DNA from 2 places in the Delftia sp. ASV31 genome. Region 2 is predicted to be linked to the other one. Evidence: riboswitches for the same ligand, from Rfam matches in the RefSeq annotation. Region 2 holds a riboswitch; the other holds the start of a gene.
The links. A riboswitch is a leader RNA that binds a small molecule or an ion and turns the genes downstream of it on or off. The one in region 2 is predicted to bind thiamine pyrophosphate.

Region 1: linked by a shared signal. The riboswitch ahead of thiC (phosphomethylpyrimidine synthase ThiC) and the one ahead of JHD82_RS15620 (hypothetical protein) in region 2 are both predicted to bind thiamine pyrophosphate.

The regions. Positions count from the first base shown of each region.
Region 1 covers NZ_JAELTK010000017.1:63,727-74,931, forward strand. The annotation lists gene thiC (phosphomethylpyrimidine synthase ThiC) at 1-1,921, opposite strand, end outside; TPP riboswitch at 2,187-2,312, opposite strand; gene JHD82_RS08780 (nitroreductase) at 2,376-3,038, opposite strand; gene cysE (serine O-acetyltransferase) at 3,102-3,926, opposite strand; gene JHD82_RS08790 (RNA methyltransferase) at 3,962-4,789, opposite strand; gene JHD82_RS08795 (inositol monophosphatase family protein) at 5,006-5,920, shown strand; gene fusA (elongation factor G) at 6,342-8,444, opposite strand; gene JHD82_RS08805 (helix-turn-helix transcriptional regulator) at 8,708-9,058, shown strand; gene JHD82_RS08810 (hypothetical protein) at 9,104-9,508, opposite strand; gene JHD82_RS08815 (very short patch repair endonuclease) at 9,767-10,225, opposite strand; gene JHD82_RS08820 (DUF2357 domain-containing protein) at 10,218-11,205, opposite strand, start outside.
Region 2 covers NZ_JAELTK010000040.1:552-11,756, forward strand. The annotation lists gene JHD82_RS15610 (DUF418 domain-containing protein) at 1-739, shown strand, start outside; gene JHD82_RS15615 (YncE family protein) at 840-2,588, shown strand; TPP riboswitch at 2,617-2,708, shown strand; gene JHD82_RS15620 (hypothetical protein) at 2,776-3,894, shown strand; gene JHD82_RS15625 (acyl-CoA reductase) at 3,891-5,369, shown strand; gene JHD82_RS15630 (ABC transporter ATP-binding protein) at 5,375-6,163, shown strand; gene JHD82_RS15635 (ABC transporter permease) at 6,160-6,921, shown strand; gene JHD82_RS15640 (ABC transporter substrate-binding protein) at 6,960-7,970, shown strand; gene JHD82_RS15645 (SDR family oxidoreductase) at 7,972-8,769, shown strand; gene JHD82_RS15650 (methyl-accepting chemotaxis protein) at 8,777-10,576, opposite strand; gene JHD82_RS15655 (helix-turn-helix domain-containing protein) at 10,646-11,205, opposite strand, start outside.

The DNA.
Region 1 (11,205 bases), on a different contig from region 2:
TGGCCGCCACGATGGGGATATAGAACTCGCCGCCGGCGCGGTTGAATTCCTCGGCCTTGGCCTGCATTCCGGCGGCAATGCCTTCCTGCTCGGCCACGCCCTTGGCAGCGGCGAATTCGCGCACTTCCTGGGTGATCTTCATGGAGCAGAACTTGGGGCCGCACATGGAGCAGAAGTGCGCCACCTTGGCGCTGTCCTTGGGCAGGGTTTCGTCGTGGTAGGCCTGGGCGGTGTCGGGGTCCAGGCCCAGGTTGAACTGGTCCTGCCAGCGGAAGTCGAAGCGCGCCTGGCTCAGCGCGTCGTCGCGGGCGCGGGCGCCGGGGTGGCCCTTGGCGACGTCGGCGGCGTGGGCGGCGATCTTGTACGCGATGATGCCCTGCTTGACGTCGTCGCGGTCGGGCAGGCCCAGGTGCTCCTTGGGCGTGACGTAGCACAGCATGGCGGTGCCGAACCAGCCGATCATGGCCGCGCCGATGGCGCTGGCGATGTGGTCGTAGCCGGGGGCGATGTCGATGGTCAGCGGGCCCAGGGTGTAGAACGGCGCCTCGTGGCAGTGCTTGAGCTGCTCGGTCATGTTGGCCTGGATCATGTGCATGGGCACGTGGCCGGGGCCTTCGATCATGGTCTGCACGTCGTGTTTCCAGGCCAGTTGGGTCAGCTCGCCCAGGGTCTGCAGCTCGGCGAACTGGGCTTCGTCATTGGCATCCGAGGCGCTGCCGGGGCGCAGTCCGTCGCCCAGCGAGAAGCTGACGTCGTACTGCTTCATGATGTCGCAGATGTCCTCGAAGTGCTCGTACAGGAAGCTCTCGCGGTGGTGGGCCATGCACCACTTGGCCATGATGGAGCCGCCGCGCGAGACGATGCCTGTGCGTCGCTGGGCCGTGAGGTGGATGTAGGCCAGGCGCACGCCGGCGTGGATGGTGAAGTAGTCCACGCCCTGCTCGGCCTGCTCGATCAGGGTGTCGCGGAAGATGGGCCAGGTCAGGTCCTCGGCGATGCCGCCCACTTTTTCCAGCGCCTGGTAGATGGGCACGGTGCCGATGGGCACGGGCGAGTTGCGGATGATCCAGTCGCGCGTGGTGTGGATGTTCTTGCCGGTGGACAGGTCCATCACGTTGTCCGCGCCCCAACGGATGGCCCAGACCAGCTTCTCGACCTCTTCCTCGATGCTGGAGGTGACGGCCGAGTTGCCGATGTTGGCGTTGATCTTGACCTTGAAGTTGCGCCCGATGGCCATGGGCTCGATCTCGGGGTGGTTGATGTTGGCCGGGATGATGGCGCGGCCGCGCGCCACTTCGTCGCGCACGAATTCGGGCGTGATGATCTTGGGGATGGCGGCGCCCAGGCCGTTGCCGGCCAGGCGCGCCTCGCGCGCGGCGTCCTGCTGGTACTCGGCCATCCATTCGCGGCGGCCGTTCTCGCGCAGGGCCACGTATTCCATCTCGGGCGTGATGATGCCCTTGCGCGCGTAGTGCATCTGGGTGACGTTTCCGCCGCTCTTGGCGCGGCGCGGCTGGCGCTGCAGGGATGCGGCCTCGGCCCGCAGGCGGGCCACGCGCTCATCTTCCTCGCCGCGCTTGCCGCCGTCGTCCAGGGCCTGGCGCAGGCGGCCGGCGTAGTACTCGCTGTCGCCGCGCGACTCGATCCAGGCATTGCGCACGCCAGGCAGGCCGCTGCGCACGTCGATGGCCACGGCCGGATCGGTGTAGGGGCCCGAGGTGTCATAGACGCTGACCTGCTCGCCATTGGTCAGCTGGATATCGCGCACGGGCACGTTGAGGCCGCTGTGCAGGCTGCCTTGCAGATAGCTCTTGGTGGAGGCCGGGAACGGCTTGCGCGACTGCGCCAGCAGGTCGGAAAAACGCTGTGCGTCTGGAGCTTCGCCGGCTGCGGGGGTGAAGATGGAATCGGGAGCGTTCATGTCGGGTTCCTTGCGTTCAAAGCGTCGATCAACAACGCTCCGGGAACCGGACACTCCTTGGGCTGTGCCAAAGGCCGCGCACCGGGCTATGCCAGTGTGGGCCTGCCAGGGCCGTATGGCCTTGGCCCCTGGTTGCCACGCACGCCAAGGCGCACGAGCAGCCTTGGTTGGCAAGGGTCGATGCGCATCGGATGGTGGCCTGCCTGGCCGTTGCGGCCCTGCGTGTATCCGCCGTGGCGGATTTCCATCCTCTGACTTCGGCCCCGCTTCAGGGTCCCGCTCTTCTTCCGCCGGTATCAACCGGATCAAGTTCGTCGGGTTCGCCGCCTGGCCCATGCAGCGCATGGACCGGTTGGCATCTCAGTGCATCAGCACACCCCGGAGCAGAGCGCAGTATAGGGGATGGCAAGGCGCCCTTGCCCTGCGGGTTTGCCCAGGGGCCTGAAAGCCCTGCTCAGTCGAAGCCGCGCATCTGTGCCCATTCGGCCACCGGTGCGCGCGTGGCGCGCCAGCCGTTGATGGGGGCATCCTTGTCCTCGTAGCCCAGCGCAATGCCGAAGGCCACGTGGTAGCCCTCGGGCAGCGCCAGCGCCTGGGTCACGGCATCGTTGTAGCGGCGCCAGAAGCCCTGGGCGCAGGTGGCCAGGCCATTGGCGCAGGCCAGCAGCATGAAGGACTGCAGGTAGATGCCCAGGTCCACCCATTGCGGCAGGCCCATGCGCTCGTCCACGGCCACGATCAGGCCCACGGGCGCGCCGAAGAACTGGCCGTTGCGCGCCAGCTGCTCCAGCCGCGCGGGCTTGTCATCGCGCGGAATGCCCAGCGACTGGTACAGCTCCTCGCCATTGGCAAAGCGCCGGCTGCGGTAGGGCTCCCAGAGATTGGGCGGGTAGGACAGGCCGGGCTGGGCGTCCTGGGGCTCGGCTTCGGCAACGGCGGTGAGCAGCTGCTGCAGCGGCTCGCCCGTCAGCGCCAGCACGCGCCAGGGCTGCAGGTTGCCGCCCGAGGCCGCTTGTGCCGACTGTTCCATCAGGGAGCGCACCAGCGCCGCATCGGGCGACTGGGGCAGGAAGGCGCGCACGGAGCGGCGCGCATGCAAGGCCTGTTCAACGTTCATGCTGGTCGGAGTCTCCGGTCTTCTTGGGGGATCTTGGGGGATCTTTGGTGATCTTGTGCAGGCCTACTTGCCCATGATCTGGTCGATCTTGTCCTTCTGGAAGGCCTGCGGGCGCTCTGACTCGCAGGGCACGCAGTCGCCCACCTTGCTGCCGGCCGAGAGCTTGGCAATCGCCTCCCACAGCAGCGCGATCTGCTGCTCGTGCGCGGCCGCGCCATCGCTCAGGCCGCGCATGGCCTGGGCCACGGGGTCCATTTCCTGGGTGATGCCGTAGGCCGTGAACGGCTGGGGCGCGGCAGCCGACGGGACCTTGATGGCCTCGGACTTGGCAGATGCCAGGTCGTGCTCGGTCACATCGGCGCTGTGGCCGTTCTTGCTGGCGATGATGCGCGCCGGAATGCCCACGGCCGTGGCGCCTGCGGGCACGGGCTTGATGACCACGGCATTGCTGCCGATCTTGGCGCCGTCGCCCACCTCGAAGCCGCCCAGCACCTTGGCGCCCGCGCTGACCACCACATCGCGGCCCAGCGTGGGATGGCGCTTGGCGCCCTTGTACAGCGAGGTGCCGCCCAGGGTCACGCCGTGGTAGATGGTGCAGCCGTCGCCGACCACGGCCGTCTCGCCGATGACGACGCCCATGCCGTGGTCGATGAAGACGCGCTCGCCGATGACGGCGCCCGGGTGGATCTCGATGCCCGTGAGCCAGCGGCCGATGTGCGAGATGAAGCGCCCCAGCCACTTGAGGCCATGGTTCCAGCACCAGTGCGCCGGGCGTTGCAGCCAGATCGCATGCAGACCCGGATAACAGGTGATGACCTCCCAGGTGCTGCGTGCCGCAGGGTCGCGGTCGAGGATGCACTGGATATCGGAGCGCAGGCGGTCAAGCATCTAGGGGCTGGTTATTGTTGACAAGACCGCTCAGTCTAGCGTTTCGGTGGGGTGCTCTGCAGCATGGCCTTCGCAACACCGCGCAGGATGTGGATTTCCTCGGCGGTCAGTTGCGAGCGGTTGAAAAGCTGGTTGAGGCGCGGCATCAGCTTCTTGGGCGCGGCCGGATCGAGAAAGCCGATATGCGCCAGCGCCTGCTCCCAGTGGCCCAGCATGCCGGCCACCTGGGCCGCGTCGGCGCGCTGCGGCGCAGGCGTGTGCTCCACCACGGGAAAGCCGCCCAGCGCCTGGCGCCACTCATAGGCCACCACCTGGATGGCTGCCCCCAGGTTCAGCGAGCCGAACTGCGGATTGGACGGAATCGACAGCGCCACATCGCTGCGGTAGACATCGTCGTTGCTCATGCCGAAGCGCTCGCAGCCGAACAGGAAGGCCACGCCGGACTGGTTGCAGCGCGGCGCGGGAGCCGGTGCGGACACGGATGCATCGGTGGGCGGTGCCGCTTCATCGGCCGCATCGGGCACATCGGGCGCAGCCAGCACATCCAGCGCCCCGCTGAGCAGCAGCTCGAAATGCTGGCGCGGCGTGCGCGTGGGCGGGCCGAAGTCGCGCGGCGTCATGGCCGTGGCGCACAGGTGGCTGATGCCGTCCAGCGCCTCCTCCAGCGTCTCGACCACGCGCGCATTGCCCAGCACGTCCAGCGCGCCGCTGGCCCGCTGGATGGTCTCTTCCTTGCGCAGCACGTTGGGCCAGCGCGGGCGCACCAGCACCAGGTCGTCAAAGCCCATGGTCTTCAGGGCGCGGGCGGCGGCGCCCACATTGCCGGCGTGGCTGGTTTCTATCAGTACGAATCGGGTTTTCATGGCGTCGCTGGCCTGCCGGCGCCGGCAGAGCCCCCAAGACGGGACAGGTTGCGCAGCACAAAACGGACAAGGCGGGTAAAATTGCGCGCTATTGTCGCCGCCCCGCATCGCCGGACGCGGCTTTTTCCGTTCTTACCCGCGTCAAACAGCCTGCTTTTGCCAGAGAGGACCGTCCTCTCCTTGCACAGCCGCTGCTCCGCCAACGCCTCACAATCTATGTCGACCAACCTGCATCCCATGCTCAACGTGGCCATCAAGGCCGCACGCGCCGCCGGCGCCATCATCAACCGCGCGGCTCTTGACGTGGAATCCGTGCGTGTCGCACAAAAGCAGGTCAACGACTTTGTGACCGAGGTGGACAAGGCGGCCGAGCAGGCCATCATCGAAACCTTGCTGGGCGCCTACCCGGGCCACGGCATCCTGGCCGAGGAATCGGGCAACGAGTTCGGCGCCAAGAACTCCGACTACGTCTGGATCATCGATCCGCTGGACGGCACCACCAACTTCATCCACGGCTTCCCCGTGTACTGCGTGAGCATTGCCCTGTCCTTCAAGGGCAAGGTGGAGCACGCCGTGGTGTACGACCCCTCGCGCAACGACCTGTTCACGGCCACGCGCGGCCGCGGCGCCTACCTGAATGACCGCCGCATCCGCGTGTCCAAGCGCATCCAGCTCAAGGACAGCCTGATCTCCACCGGCTTCCCCTTCCGCCGTGGCGACAACTTCAAGCAGTACATGAACATGCTGGGCGACGTGATGCAGGAAACCGCAGGCGTGCGCCGCCCCGGCGCCGCCGCGCTGGACCTGGCCTACGTGGCAGCCGGCTTTGCCGATGGCTTCTTTGAAAGCGGCCTGCAGATCTGGGACGTGGCCGCCGGCAGCCTGCTGGTGACCGAGGCCGGCGGCCTGGTCGGCAACTTCACGGGCGAGGCGGATTTCCTGGAGCAGAAGGAATGTCTGGCGGGCAATCCGCGCATCTATGGCGCCCTGGTCGGCATCGTTGGCAAGTACAGCAAGTTTGCTTCTGCTGGCGAGAAGGCTGGTGTGCGGCAGGCTTTGGCGGATTCTGGTGAGGCGGCTCCGGCTGCTGAGGCTGAGGCTGCTGAATCTGAGCAGCAGCCTGAGGCCTGATTTCGGCTTCTCCTGTCTCTCTTTAAAACAGCTCCTTCAAGGGGCTGTTTTTCGTTGGGCGTGGGTTCGGTGCGCTTTTTGCCCCTGCCGGGGGGTTGCTTTTCGGGGCCGGGTCTCGGCCCGGCGGCCGACTGCCCTTTCTTGATTCGCCAAGAAAGGTCAGATCAAAGAAGGCGACCCGAATATCCACGTCCCTTCGCTTCGCTGCGGGCAACCTGCGCCGGGCCGCCTGCGGGGTTCGCCGTGAAACTCGTTGCGCGCTGCGCGCTTCACTCAAACATCACGGCGAGTCAGTTGACGAGGCAGTCCTGTCCTTCGGCAGGACTGCAACCCCGCAGGCGGCCCGACGCAGGCGTGGGCATACGGGAGGGGTGAGGGCCACGGCCATGGCCTCACGGCCTGGCCTGTGGCGCAGACTCTTTTACTTGACCCGCGCGTTGATCACGGCCTCGGCCACGTTGCGCGGTGCTTCGGCGTAGTGCTTGAACTCCATGGAGTAGGTGGCACGGCCTTGCGTTTGCGAGCGCAGGGAGGTGGCGTAGCCGAACATTTCGGACAGGGGCACTTCGGCCTTGATGGACTTGCCGCCGCCGGCCATGTCGTCCATGCCCTGCACCATGCCGCGCCGCGAGGACAGGTCGCCCATGACGGTGCCGGCGTAGTCTTCGGGCGTCTCGACTTCCACGGCCATCATGGGTTCCAGGATGACGGGGCTGGCCTTCCTGGCCGCTTCCTTGAAGCCGAAGATGGCCGCCATCTTGAAGGCCATTTCGTTGGAGTCCACGTCGTGGTACGAGCCGAAGGTCAGCGTGACCTTGACGTCCACCACGGGGTAGCCGGCCAGCACGCCGCTGGTCAATGCCTCTACCACGCCCTTTTCCACCGCAGGGATGTACTCGCGCGGCACCACGCCGCCCTTGATGGCGTCCACAAACTCGAAGCCCTTGCCGGGTTCCTGCGGCTCGACCGTGAAGACCACGTGGCCGTACTGGCCCTTGCCGCCGGACTGGCGCACGAACTTGCCGTCCACATCGGTGACTTTCTTGCGGATGGTCTCGCGGTAGGCCACCTGGGGCTTGCCCACGTTGGCTTCCACGTTGAACTCGCGCTTCATGCGGTCCACGATGATTTCCAGGTGCAGCTCGCCCATGCCGGCAATGATGGTCTGGCCCGATTCCTCATCGGTGCGCACGCGGAACGACGGGTCTTCGGCCGCCAGGCGCGACAAGGCGATGCCCATCTTTTCCTGGTCGGCCTTGGACTTGGGCTCCACCGCCTGGGCGATCACGGGTTCGGGGAAGACCATCTTCTCCAGCACGATGGGTGCGGACGGGTCGCACAGGGTCTCGCCCGTGGTCACGTCCTTCAGGCCCACGCAGGCGGCAATGTCGCCGGCGTGGATTTCATCGACCTCCAGGCGTTCATTGGCATGCATCTGCACGATGCGGCCAATGCGCTCCTTCTTGTCCTTGACGGAGTTGAGCACGCTGTCGCCCTTGTTGAGCACGCCCGAGTACACGCGCACAAAGGTGAGCTGGCCCACGAAGGGGTCGGTCATCAGCTTGAAGGCCAGGGCAGAGAACTTCTCGCTGTCATCGGCATGGCGCACGATGATGGAGCCGTCTTCGGCATGGCCCTCCACGGGCGGCACTTCCAGCGGGGAAGGCATGAGCTCGACCACGGCGTCCAGCAGACGCTGCACACCCTTGTTCTTGAAGGCCGAGCCGCACAGCATGGGCTGGATCTCGCCCGCAATGGTGCGCAGGCGCAGGCCGCGCAGGATGTCGGCCTCTGGCAGGTCGCCCTCTTCCAGGTAGCGGTTCATCAGGTCTTCGCTGGCCTCGGCAGCCGCTTCCACCATGGACTCGCGCCACTTCCTGGCGTCTGCCACCATGGCGGCGGGAATGTCCTGGTACTCGAACTTCATGCCCTGCGTGGCCTCGTCCCAGATGATGGCCTTCATCTTGAGCAGGTCCACCACGCCGGTGAACTGCTGCTCTGCGCCAATGGGCAGCACGATGGGCACGGGGTTGGCCTTGAGGCGGTCGATCATCATCTGCCGCACGCGCAGAAAATCCGCGCCCGTGCGGTCCATCTTGTTGACGAAGGCCAGGCGCGGCACCTTGTACTTGTTGGCCTGGCGCCAGACCGTCTCGGACTGCGGCTGCACGCCGCCCACGGCGTCATAGACCATCACGGCGCCGTCGAGCACGCGCATGGAGCGCTCCACCTCGATGGTGAAGTCCACGTGGCCCGGGGTGTCGATGATGTTGATGCGGTGCTGGTCAAAGCGGCCGTCCATGCCCTTCCAGAAGCAGGTGGTGGCCGCCGAGGTGATGGTGATGCCGCGCTCCTGCTCCTGCTCCATCCAGTCCATGATGGCGGCGCCTTCGTGGACCTCGCCCAGCTTGTGGCTCACCCCGGTGTAGAACAGGATGCGCTCGGTCGTGGTGGTCTTGCCGGCATCGATGTGCGCGGAGATACCAATGTTGCGATAGCGTTCTATGGGGGTATGGCGGGCCATGAAAGGACTCCTGGGTGCTGCGAAAGCGTAAGTGCGTGATCTGCCGGTTCGAAGGGTCGGATTCTCGCGGGGGTTGAATGAGGGTTGATGACAATTGGAATGTACGAAGACAATCGTACTATCTTCCGCAACTTCTTGCAGAACGATTCATGTTTTCACCACGCCATGCCCCTGTCTGCCAGATAACTGCCCGCGCCACGCCGCATCAGCGACGTGCGGCATTGCTTCCATGGCACAGTGGCGCCCCATCGATTGGATGACCCATGCTTGCCAACCACCCCGACCGCGAACAGATACGCCTGGAAAACCTGCTCAACGCCCTGGGCAACCCCCTGCGCCTGGCCGTGGTGCGCGCGCTGGCCGCAGGCCATGAGCGCGCCTGCGGCTCGCTGCTTCAGGGCCAGTCCAAATCCACCATGACCCACCACTGGCGCGTGCTGCGCGACAGCGGCGTGATCTGGCAGCGCCCCGACGGCCGGGAAAACCTGCTCTCCCTGCGCCGCGAAGACCTGGACGCGCGCTTTCCCGGCCTGCTGGACGCACTGCTGCAGGCCCTGGCCGAAGACCCGCTCACCGAACAGGTCACGGCGACCCACCTCAAACCCTGCCCCTGAAGCCCGACCCCTGCAACGCAGGCGGCAGCCCTGCGCCCTTGCGCCCTACCCCTTCACGGCAAGCGCCGCAGCAACGCCCTCATCCGCAAACCGCTTGGCCGCCTTGAGCAGATAGCTCACGGCATAGAGGATGGGGTCATCGGCCTCGTCGCCATTCAGATGGTCCACCACCTCGATGGCATAGCCCAGGTCCACCGCCGTGTCGTGCAGCAGGCCCAGCAGTTCCTTGTCCTGCGGCTCCAGCGACTGCGCCTGATCAGCCTTGGCGTAGTAGATGCGCAGCAGGTCGCGGCACACGCAGTTGATTGCCGTGACCTTGTGGCTGGCGTGCAGCTCCAGCACTTCGAGGGCAGCGCCCAGGTGCAGGACGGCGTCGATGGCCAGGTCGTCGAGGTTGGGTTGGGGGATGGAGGTCGGGTGCTCCATCGAAGGGGGCTTTGCGTGAGTCATGGCACGCAATTCTTGGTTCGAGGGGTGGTCTGGGCTACGTTTTCTTTAACTCATGGCGTGTTGCGTGGCGTGCCCGCTGCTCTGGCGGCCCGCAGACTGACTCCGCGGACACCGCGTTTTTCCTCGGGCGTTAGCCAACCTTGCCGACATTGAGCGGTCGCCCATGGGGAAGGTGGAGCGGGGGCAGTCCAAAGATAGGCGGAGTTTGTCTACCGGACCAAGGGCAGTCCATTTTGAGCTTTCTCGAACTGACCCTGCTCATTTCCAGCGCCCAGTCAGCTCCAGCCGGTGCGTGGTTCCTCTGATGAACGTGGCGCAGGCATCAAGCAGTTCGTCTGTAGGCCAGCGCGCCGGTCCTTTCAGGCTGCATTCCCAGATAGTCAAAGCTCTCCACCCCAGCAGATTCAATGAGTCATTGGCGCGGTGATCTCTGGCCCGGTTTGCTTCTATCTTGGCCTGCCAGAACTCCGGTCTTGTTGCAGGCAGTCTGAACATCGGGCAGTTATGCCCATGCCAGAAACAACCGTGCACGAAGACGACGACACGATGGCTGGCAAACACCAGGTCCGGGCGACCCGGAAGGTTGCGATCCTGCAGGCGGTAGCGCAAGCCCCTGGCGTGCAGTCCCCGCCGCACCACCATTTCGGGCTTGGTGTCTTTGCCCCGGATGCGGCTCATATTAAGTCGCCGCTGCTCGGCCGTCAGGACGTCAGCCACCGGCGACTCCGGCCGCAGCGTCTGCAACGATGCTCCTCAGGCTGACGCGCAGCTCGTCGCTGCTCATTCCCGGTCGGAGTGTCACCGCGCCGAACCTGAACTTCTCGCGATAGGCCGGATGAAACAATCGCCCGGGTACAGCTGTTTCCTTGAAGTCGTGGCCAAGGAACGGTACGTGGGGGGTCAGGAGGTAGGCTGCGGTCACGATGCCTGCCGGTACACCCCCGGACGTCTCCCGTACAAGCGCATCTCTGTAGGTGTGGATCGAGTTCAGGGCGTCATTCAGGCCGTCATCGATGCGGTACTTGGCATCCAGCACGATGACATGGCTCCCCGACGCGGTGAAGGTCCCGGCCATAACGACATCCGGAACCATGGTGCGGCTGAAGCTTCCGTGGCCGTCGGGCTCAACCCAGTACTCGCGGTACTGGCGTTGAAAGCACAGCATTCTGCCGGACCCGATGGACACTGATACAGAGCCTGCAGCAAGGGTGACTCCGCCAGCCGCATCAGTGAGAAACAGCGTTGTCATATCCAGGTCATCGGATCTGTATTCCTGAACTGCCGCTCTGAGCAGCCTGAGGAAGCACCAGAGTTCGTAGAGCTCGTATGTCCGGGCCAGGGGCATCTGCAGAAAATCACCGAACACAGCAGCCAGCCCGAGGTTCATGTCCTGCCAGAGCCGGTAGAAGCGCTGATACACAGGATCATTGCGGAACAGCGAGGTCATCTGCAATGTCGCAGATCCTTCCCCGACTTCGCCCATGAAGCCTGCGTGCGCGCATCGCGCTAGTCGTCGTGCAATGTGACGCGTACGCACTGCCCAGTGGCCGGCGGTTCCACGGCTTTCTGCGTCAGCATTCCGGTCTGTCCGGGCCAGCGCATCTGCAATGCTGCTGAGCCATGCTGACCACGCAAGGAGGCAGGCCTTGATTTGCCGGTGCTCATGAAGGTCGACGCTGTTGCTGCGCTGGCTGAGC
Region 2 (11,205 bases):
CATCATTCACTACTACGCGGTGTATTTCGTGTTGGCCATCGCCTGGCTGCAGGCCGGCGCACGGGCGCTGCTGGCCGGCATGGCGGCCGTGGCCTTGCTGTCCGCCTGGGCCTTGCTGCAGCTGGACTACAGCCAGGGCTGGGACTGGGCGAGCCTGTCCTACCAGGGCCTGTGGGAGCCGGCCGGCTTTGCGCGCAACCTGCTGTTCAACGGCTTCCATCCGGTGCTGCCCTGGTTTGCGTTCTTCCTCTGCGGCATGCTGCTGGCACGCCTGCCGCTGGCCGAGCCGCGCGTGCAATGGGGTCTGGTGGCTTGCGGTGTTGCGATGGTGGGCTTGGCCTGCGCCGTCTCGGCAATTGCGGCACAGAGTGAATGGGCTGCCTGGCTGGCCACCGGCCCCATGCCGCCCGGCCCGGCCTACCTGCTGATGGGCCTGGGCTGCGCCAGCATTGCCATAGGCGCCTGCCTGCGGCTGGCCGACCGCTGGCCCGCTGGCCCGTGGCGCGGCCTGCTGCCGGCCGGGCGCATGACGCTGACCCTGTACCTGGCACACATCCTCATCGGCATGGGCCTGCTGGAAGCCATGGGCGCGCTGGACGGATCACGCAGCCTGCGCGAAGTGGCCGTGGCCGCCGCGCTGTACGTGATCATCGCCAGCCTGGCCGCCTGGGCCTGGAGCAAGAAGGTGGCGCAGGGGCCCGTGGAGTGGGTGATGCGGCGGCTGACGGCACTGGATTGATCCACAGTCTGGAAATTGCGCTCGAATGAAGTCATCGTTTTGATGGCCGCAATGCCTTGTTTGTCTACACTTGCCTCCATTCAAAAATGGGGGAGATTCAATGGCTGAGGCGGTTTGCAAGAAATGGCTCAGGGCTGTGATCGGGCTGCAATGCCTGCTGATCCTGGCCTTTGTCTTTCGGGGGTGGCTGTTGCCCGACCCATTGGGCCCCAGGCTTCCCTCAATCCAAGGCAATACAGTGTGGATTCAAAGCCATGGCGCTTTGCATCAGTTTGATCGGCAGGGCACACGCCTGCAGCGTCTGGAGTTGGCGCAATTGGGTTTGACCCCATCGGTCAGCAGCCTTCAGTTCATTGGAGAGAAGACGCTTTGGGCGCATGACCAGGGACGTGTGCATCGCTGCGATCTGGCAATGCAGCGCTGCGTGGCGCTGGATCTGCCCGATTTGTCCACACGCGGTGGCTATCGCTGGATGCGGGTAACGGCCGATGAAGCGCAGATTGTGGTCTCCGACGCATCCAATCACCGCGTTCTCGTTTACCAGCGCGACGCCGCTTCCAGTGCAGCGCAAGCCTATGTGCTGCTCAAGACCTACAGCGAAGGCCTGCGCTTTCCGAATCAGACGCTGCAGGTAGGCGAGCGCATGTGGGTGGCCAATACCAACCGCCATCAGATTGCGCAAATCGATACGGCACAGAGCACCCAGGCCGCGCCTGCCGTATTTCCCGTGGAATATGCGGGCCTGCGTTCCGGGCGCCGCTTCCCGTTCGCCATGCAGCTGGATGGCCAGCAGCGTCTATGGGTGCTGGTCGCAGACTCGGGCATGCGAGGAGCAGATCTGCTGTTGATGGATTCCCAGTTGAGGCCTGAACGGGTGCTGCCGCTTTCGCCCGACCAGGACCCGAACGCCATCGCCATGGTGGGTCAGGAGTTCTTGCTGCCGGACATGACCCAATTCATCGTCCATCGCGTGGATCTGGACGGCCGCGTGCTGGAGCCTTTCGGGGATGCTCCATTCCGCGGCGAGCTGGCGTCTGCCCGCTCGTCCTATGAATGGGGCAGGCGGTTGCCTTCGTTCCTGCTGGGCAGCATCGGGGTATTGATGGCTCTGGGACTATGGCTTGCCTGGAAGGCGGGGGAATTGCGCCAATTGGGCGGCAAACGCTGGCAGGAAGTGGGCGACACCGAAGCCTCCAGCGCGGCAGTGGCTCCCTCACCGTCCCAGCACGCCGCGCAGGCTTCTCAAGCCTCGGAAGGAAAACCGCTGGTCACTTCGGTCACGGCGCTTGCGGGCAGCACCGTGAAGCGCAGGCGTGCGCTTGCCATGGTTGGCGTTCTGCATTGCCTGGTCGCTGGCGGGATGGTCTATTGGTTCTTGCCGCTTTTGCACCAGCGCGACTGCGGTCCGGACAAATCGTGCGATCCAACGGGCATGCTCGGTGTCCTGCTGGTGCTTTTGGCCGTGTTGCCGCTGTGTCTGTATGCATGGCTCTGGCGCAAGCTCAAGCAGCTGGAGACCATGCGCATAGCCACGGACGGGCATCGGATCGCGGTACGCATGGCACGCAGGACCCGCAAATTCGATGCCAGTCGCGTCACCTGCACGCGCCAGCATCTGTGGATGGGCCTTCGCGCCATTCCCCTGCGACTCAATGGCAGTCCCCTGTTCGACGAGGCCGCGTTCAGGCGCGAGATCCTGGCGCGGTTGCCGCAGCTGCAGGTGCGCGATGGCGCCTGGGACTTCGCCGTGGCACGCCACTTCTGGTCCAACAGCGGTGTGCTGGGCAAGGCCTTGGTGCTGCTGTACGTCGCGACCTTGCTGGGTTTTGTGGTTCGCCTGCTGGCCTGACGGGGTTGGCGACCCTGCTGTAAGATAGCCCTCCGCTCCGGGGTGCACGCCAGTGCTGAGATCCACACCCGAGAACTTGAACCGGGTCATTCCGGCGGAAGAAGAGCTTGCACCCCTGCGTGGCCGCCCATGCGCCACGGGCGGGGGAGCCTTCGGAGCATCACGTCCCAGCTCTCGAAGGAATTCCATGGACAAGGCCCGGCCCCAGGCGGCTTCTCTGGTCGCAGACCTGCTTGCATTCATCGCCATGGACGGCTGCACCGACGAGCAGTTCGATGCACTGGCCCTGCGGCTGTTTGCCTACCAATACGAATCGAATGCGCCGTTTCGCAGCTTCTGCCAGCGGCGCGGTGCCACGCTGCGCAATGTGAAGACCTGGAGCGACATTCCAGCCGTGCCCATTGACGCGTTCAAGGCCATGGAGCTGCGCAGCGAGCCGGCCTCGCCCGCGGAGCGCGTGTTCATGACCAGCGGCACCACGGGCCAGGCCAAGGGACTGTCCGCGCGCGGGCGCCACTTCCATCCCGCGCTCGATGTCTACGATGCGTCGATGACGCGCAACTTCGCGCAGCGCTTCATGGCCGGGCACGAGCGCCTGCCCATGGGCATCCTCTTTCCCGACGAGCAGGCCATGCCCAACTCTTCGCTGGCCCACTACCTGGCGCTGGCCAAGACGGAATTCGGCACTCCTGACAGCCGCTACTTTCTGACGCCCGACGGCCTGGACATGCCCGGCCTGTGCGCCGTGCTGGAGGAGTCCGAGCGCAGCGGCCGCCCCTATGCGCTGCTGGGCGCCAGCTTCAGCCTGGTGCATGTGATGGATGCGCTGCGCGAGCAGGGCCGCAGCTTTTGCCTGCCGCCGGGCAGCCGCATCCTGGACACGGGCGGCTACAAGGGCCAGTCGCGCGAGCTGCCGCTGGAGGATTTCTACGCCGACCTGTCCCGGCTGCTGGGCGTGCCGCGCAGCCACTGCATCAACATGTACGGCATGACCGAGTTGAGCACGCAGTTCTATGACGACGGCAATGCCACGCTGCCCTCGGTCAAGTCGGGGCCGCACTGGATACGCTCGCGCCTGGTCGAGCCCGTCACCGGCCGCAGCGTGGCGCCCGGCGAGCGCGGCATTCTCGTGCACTGCGACCTGGCCAACTACAACGCGGTCACCACCATCCTCACCGAGGACGTGGGCCTGTGGGCCGGCCATGGCGAGAACAGCGGTTTCCTGTTGCTGGGGCGTGCCGAGGGCGCAGCGGCCAAGGGCTGCTCGCTGGCGGTCGATGAATTCGTGAAGGCCGCTGCTGCATGAACATCGAGCGGATCACGGCCGGCTACCTGCCCGAACTGCCTGGTTTGCGCGAGGACGAGGTGCAGTGGCATGTGCTGCCCTTCGAACGCGGCGGCGTGCGGCTGGAAGTCTCCGTGCCCCTGCTGACCGGCCCGCAGATGCATGCGCTGGCAGCCCATGTGCGCCGTGCCGCCGACCGCCACCTCAGGGCCATGCCCGTGGCCGAGATCATCGACGCCATCGACCGCGCCATTGCCCGCCTGCTGGACCGCAGCGATCCCTATCGGCGGCAGGCCGAGACCTGGCTGCCCGTGGTCAGCGGCTATGACGCCGACATGGTGCGCCTGGGGCTGACGGGCTTCTTCAAGACCTTTCGCGCCGCGCAGCTGCGGCGCTTCGTGGCCGAGGACTTTGCCAACCCGGCCGTGCTCGACGGCTTCCAGCCCGCACCCAAGGGCGGCGCGGTGCGTGCCTTCGGGCCGGATCTGCTGATGCACAGCTGGGCGGGCAATGTGCCTGCGCTGTCCCTGTGGAGCCTGGTCTGCGGCCTGCTGGTCAAGGCGCCCGCCATTGGCAAGCTGGCCAGCGCCGAGCCGCTGTTCGCGGGCTGGTTCGCACGGCTGCTGGCCGAGGTGCACCCGCCGCTGGCCGATTGCCTGGCCGTGGTGTGGTGGAGCGGTGCGGGGGGTGTGGATGGGGCGGATGGCGGTGGAGCCGCCGCGCTCCACGCCGAGGCCGACACCGTGCTCGCCTACGGCGGCAACCAGACGCTGCAGGCACTGCGCCAGCGCCTGCCCGTGACCACGCGCTTTCTGCCGCACGGCCACAAGCTGGGCTTCGGCATGGTGGGCGCTGCCGCGCTGGACACGCTCAAGGCGCCCGCCGTGGCGCGGCTTGCGGCCTGGGACGTGATGCGCTACGACCAGCAGGGCTGCTACTCGCCCCATGTCTTCTACGTGGAGCGCGGCGCCCCCGTCTCTGCGTGTGCCTTTGCCGACTATCTGGCGGCCGAGCTGGCCAACCTGCAGCGGCGCTTTGCGCGCCGGCCGTTGGAGCTGGAGGAGGGCGCCGCCGTGGCCCGCTGGCAGCAGTCCGTGGAATGGTCGGGCGACGCGCAGCAACTGCTGGGCCCGGTGGATGCGCCCTGGAGCGTGGCGTACAGCGACAGCTTGCAGCCGCTGGCGCCCACGGCCCTGTACCGCACGATTGCCGTGGTGGGCGTGGACCGCCTGGATGACGCCGTGCCCGTGGTGGCCGCGCAGCGCGAATACCTGCAGACGGCCGGCATTGCCGCCTCGCCCGAGCAGCTGTACCGGCTGGCCGGTCTGCTGGGCGCGGCCGGCGTCACGCGCATCAGCGCCATCGGCTCCATGAGCATGCCCGAGGCCGGCTGGCACCATGACGGCCGCTTCAACCTGCTGGACCTGGTGCGCATGACCGAGATCGAGCAATCTGCCGAGGCGGCGGCGCAGCCGTTCGCCCCGTATGCGGATTGACATCCATGCACACCGGCACGACGGGCATGACAGGCGGGACTGACGGCATGGCGTTCCTCGATATCGAACAGGTGGTGTTCACCTACCCGGGCCGCTCGCCGGTGGTGGACGGCGTGGACTGGCGCGTGCAGGCCGGTGAGATCCACTGCCTGCTGGGCCGCAGCGGCTGCGGCAAGACCACCTTGCTCAAGCTGGCGGCGGGGCTGCTCAGGCCGCAGTCGGGCCGCATCCTGCTGCGCGGCGCCGAGCTGGCCGAGCCCGGTCCGCAACTGGGCTTCATGTTCCAGGCGCCCACGCTGCTGGAGTGGCATACGGCGCTGGGCAATGTGCTGCTGCCCGTGTCGCTGCAAAGGCGCCCCGCGCCGCAGGACGAGCAGCGCGCCCTGGCGCTGCTGGAGCAGCTGGGCCTGGCCAGCCACGCGCAACGCCATCCGCGCCATCTCTCGGGCGGGCAGCAAAGCCGCGTGGCGCTGGCACGGGCGCTGGTGCTCGATCCGCCCCTGCTGCTGCTGGACGAGTCCTTTGCCGCGCTGGACGCCATCACGCGCGCCGAGCTGCAGGACGACCTGCTGCGCACCTGCCGCGAGCGCGGCACCACGGTGCTCTTCGTCACCCACGACATCAACGAGGCCGTCTACCTGGGCGACCGCATCGCCCTCATGCACGGCGGGCGCATCGTGGCCGATATGGCGGTCGATCTGCCCGCGCCGCGCACCCAGGCCATGCGCCACGGGCCGGCGTTCAACGAGCACTGCGCCCGCGTGCGCGCAGCCATGGACAGGACGGCGGCATGACGGTGTCCTTGTTCCATGCCCGCCTGCTGGCCGCCGCGCTGGCGCTGGTCCTGCTGGGCCTGTGGGAACTGCTGGTGCGGCAATGGGGCCTGTCCGCCCTGGTGCTGCCGGCGCCCTCGGCCATTGCGGCATCGCTGTGGACGGGGCTGGCCACGGGCTATTTCTGGCCGCACATCCGGGCGACGCTCCAGGCCCTGCTGCTGGGGCTGGCTGTCGGCAGCGCGATCGGCCTGCTGGCGGGCATGGCCCTGGCTGAATCCGAGCTGCTCGAGCGTGTGCTCAAGCCCTATGTGGTGGTCAGCCAGGTCGTGCCCAAGCTGGCGCTGGCGCCGCTGTTCGTGCTGTGGTTCGGCTTCGGCATGCTGCCCACGGTGCTGATCACCGCGCTGATCTGCTTTTTCCCTCTGATGGAAAACACCCTGACCGGCCTGCGCCAGGTCGATGCCCAGCGGCTGCAGCTGTTTCGCATGCTGGGCGCCACGCGGCTGCAGACGCTGCTGCGCCTGAAGCTGCCCACGGGTCTGCCCGCCATTCTTGCGGGCCTGCGCGTGGCCGTGGTGCTGGCCCTGGTCGGCGCCGTGGTGGCCGAATTCATGGGCGCCAGCCGCGGCCTGGGCGCCGTGGTCATTGCCGCCCAGGGAATGATGGACACCACCCTCATGTTTGCGGCCCTGGTGCTGATCGCCGCCATGGGCCTGCTGCTGTACCAGGCCTGCCTGGTGCTGGAGCGCCGGCTGCTGCGCTCGCGCGCCGCCTGACCATCCTGAACACTTCCGAAACCTTTTCCCCAAGCGCCATGCACACTCCGCAATCCCCCTTCCTCACCCGCCGCAGCCTGCTGGGCGCCTCTGCCGGTTTTGCCGGCCTGGCGCTGGCCGGCAATTGCCTGGCCGCTCCTGTGCAAGGCAAGATCCGCCTGGCGGGCTGGAGCAAGCCCATCAGCGAGATCACCAACATCCTGGCCGAGCCCGACAAGGGCTTCTTCAAGGCCCAGGGCGTGGAGCTGGCCTACCTGCCCGGCGCGGGCGGCGGCGACGCCATCCGCAACATGCTCAGCGGCCAGGCCGATGTGGCCTTCACCGACCCCGGCTCCTTCTTCATGGCGCTGGACAAGGGCCAGAAGCTGGTCGCCATCTACGACATCTACCCGCAGAACGTGTTCAACGTGGTCTCGCTCAAGTCGGCGGGCATCCGCAAGCCGGCGGACCTCAAGGGCAAGAAGATCGGCGTCTACAGCCTGTCCAGCGGCACGCGCCAGAACCTGCTGGTGATGCTGCACCAGGCCGGCCTCAAGGAGTCGGACGTGACCATCGTCGTCACCGGCCTGCTCAACTTCGCGCCGCTGATGCAGGGCCAGGTCGATGCCACGGCCGCCACCGATACCGGCCTGGCCGTAGGCCTGCGCAAAGGCATTGGCGAGGTCGATGTGATGCAGGTGCGCGACCACCTCAACATCTCCAGCGACATGTTCGTGGTGCGCGAGGACACGCTGCGCGACAAGAAGGACCTGTTGCGCGCCTTCCTCAAGGGCTACCGCGACAGCGCCGCCTGGATGATGGCCAACCCCGAGGAAGCCGCCACGCTGGCCGGCAAGCACGCCATCGACGGCACCCAGCGCGATATCAACCTGGACGTGATCCGCCTGCGCAATGCGTCTTCGCAGCCGCTGCAGGCCGGCAAGCCGCTGGGCAGCTTCGACCTGGCCGCCCTGCAAAAGGGCGCCGACGCCTACCGCGCGCTGGGCATGGTGCAAAGGCAGATCAAGGTGTCCGACGTGGTGGACACCAGCCTGCTGCCAGGGGCCTGAGATGGCACAGCCGTCTTCCCTGGGCCTGCAAGGCAAAGTGGTGCTGGTCACCGGCGCCGGCCGCGGCATAGGCGCGGCCATTGCCACCGCCTTTGCGCGCGAGGGCGCCACCGTGGTGGTCAACCACCTGTCCAACGACGAAGCCGCCGCCCGCACCGTGGCGGCCTGCCAGGCAGCGGGCAAGCAGGCCGGAGGCGATGCCTGGGCCATCAAGGCCGATGTGGGCTCGCAGCCCGCCGTCCAGGCCATGACCGAGGCCATTGCGCGCGAGGCGGGCGCCATCGACATCGTGGTCAACAACGCCTTCAAACCCTACGCCTTCGACCCCGAGCGCCGCCGCCGCTTCGACGACCTGCAATGGAGCGACTACCAGGCCCAGTACGACGGTGCCGTGGGCGCGGCCTTCAACGTCTGCCGCGCCGTGCTGCCGCAGATGCGCCAGCGTGCGCGGGGCAGCATCGTCAACATCGCCAGCAACCTGGTGGAGCACCCCGTCGTGCCCTACCACGACTACACCACGGCCAAGGCCTCGCTGGTGGCCTTCAGCCGCAACCTGGCCAGCGAGCTGGGGCCCGTGGGCATACGCGTCAACTGCGTGGCGCCTGGCCTGGTCTATCCCACGCAGGGCACGCAGGACACGCGCGAGTCCTTCCGAGAATCTCTGATGGCCGCCACGCCGCTGCGCCGCCTGGCAAGCCCCGAAGACGTGGCGGGGCCGGTGCTGTTCCTGGCCTCGGAACTGAGCGGCTTCATGACGGGGCAGGTACTGTTCGTCGATGGCGGCCTGGTGATGCGCTGAGCCTGTTCTAGAACTGCTCCCACTCCTCCGCCATCTCGGCTGCCGTGGCGCGGCGGGGTGCCGTGGTCCTGGCAGGCAGCGCCACAGGCGCGCTGGAGGCCGCCGCCGCTGCCGCACGCAGGTGCTTGGTACGGGGCGCGGCGGGGGCCAGCGCTGGAGACGGCCTGGCGGTCTGTGCGCGCGCCGGCACGGCCGCTGCCACCGGCGTGGACTTGGACAGGGCGGCCTGCGGGCGGGTCGTGTTCTCATCCAGGCGGAACACGCTGACCAGTTGCACCAGCTGCGCCGCCTGCTTGTTCAGGCTGTCGGCGGCAGCGGCAGACTCTTCCACCAGGGAGGCGTTTTGCTGCGTCACCTGGTCGAGCTGCTGCACGGCGTCGCTGACCTGGGTCACGCCCTGGGACTGCTCCTGCGTGGCGGCACCGATGTCGGAGATCAGTTCGGCCACGCGGTGCGTCTGGGTGACGATGTCGTTCATGGTGCTGCCGGCCTCGGCCACCTGGCGGGAGCCGGCGGCGACCTTGCCCACGCTCTCGCTGATCAGGCCCTTGATTTCCTTGGCCGCGTTGGCGCAGCGCTGGGCCAGGGAGCGCACCTCCGAGGCGACCACCGCAAAGCCCTTGCCCTGTTCCCCGGCACGCGCGGCCTCCACGGCGGCGTTGAGCGCGAGGATGTTGGTCTGGAACGCAATGGCGTCGATCACGCCGATGATTTCCTCGATCTTGCGCGAGCTGTGCGTGATGTCCTCCATGGTGCTGACCACGCCATGCACCACCTCGCCGCCGTGCACGGCTGTGGCGCTGGCCGACTGGGCCAGGCCCGAGGCACTGCGCACCGTGTCCACGTTCTGCTGAATGGTGGCGGTCATCTGCTCCATGGAGGCGGCCGTCTCCTCCAGGTTGGCGGCCTGCTCCTCCGTGCGAGCGCTCAGGTCGGCATTGCCGGAGGCGATCTGGCTGGCGCCCGTGGCAATCGATTCGCTGCTGTGGCGCACCTGGCTGACGATGTCTGCCAGGCTGGCGCGCATGGAGTTCAGCGCCGCCAGCAGGCTGGTGGTGTCACCGGGCCGCAGCGCCACGGCCACCGCCAGGTTGCCTCTGGCGACTTCCTGCGTGATCTGCGCCGCGTAGGCGGGCTCCCCGCCCAGCAGGCCCGTGATGCGCCGCGTGATGGCCCAGCCCACCAGCGCGCCTATGGCCAGTGCGGCCAGCGCCAGGGACAGCATCAGCCGCCCGGCAGCCAGGGATTTGTCCTCGGAGGCCTGCGCCGTTTCCGTGGCGCGCACCTGCTGGTGAGCCAGGATGTCATTGATGGAGTTGAAGAACGCGTCCTGGCGTTTGCGGAACTCCCCGCTTTCGCCAAGCATGGCCGAGACGGCCTGCAGGTCGTGGCGCGTGGCCGCCTCCATGAATTGGTCGAGCAGCGGCAGATAGGCAATGCGCGCGTTCTTCATGTTGTCGTACAGCGCAACGCCCTGCGGTGTGCTCAGGCCTTCGCGGAATTTCTCCATCAACTGGCTGATCTTCTGGCGCTGTGCATCCAGCGCGGCCTTGGCCAGCTTCTTTTCCCCGGCGTCCTCCATCAACGCCATGCTGCGCACGCCGCGAAAGATGAACTCCACCGAGCCCTTGATCTCCACCAGCCGGAGCAGGCTGGTGATCCGCTTGTCGGCCAGGTAGGCCACATCATCGGAGGCCTGTACCAGCTGGGCGCGGCCATACAGCGCAATCGACAGCGCGATGGCAATCAGAATCGAAAATCCCAGACCCAACATGGAGCCCGTCTTCATGTTTTTCAGGTATTTCATGCGTATTCCTTTCTGTATTCAATATGGCTGCGTGCCACACAATCGGGCCGCATCGCATAAAAATCCGGATCACGCCAATCGATGATGGCGCACCCAGACAGACGGCGGTATTCCATAATGTCCGGAGAAATCTCTGGAAAATGACGAGAGCGAGGAATAACCAAGCTGCGAGGAAATCTGTCCTATGCTCTGGTCGGTGGTCAGCAGCGATTCGGCCGCAAGATGGATACGGCTTTGCCTTATATATTCACCGATACTGCACGACCGGCTGTTGCGAAAGGAAACCTCCAAAGTGCGCCGGCTGACGCGGCAATGGTCGGCAATGGTCTGGATCGGTAGTTTCTTGTCCAGGTTTTCTTGTATGTATTGGAGGGCGCGCTTGACATAGGCGGGTTCCAGATCGTGCAGCCGTGCCTCGTCCATGGCCGTGAATCTGGATTTCTCCAGATAGGGGCTGATGGCCATGCTCTTGAGCCGCATGATGTTCAGCGCCTTCAGCGTGGACAGGGCGCCTGCAAAATCGCCCTGCGTTTCCTGTATGTGGTACTCGTAGACTAGGGCATTGCGGCACAGGCCTTCGAGCTGGTAGGTCTGGGCCGTGGACTTTGCCAGCATCACCGCCTGCAGGG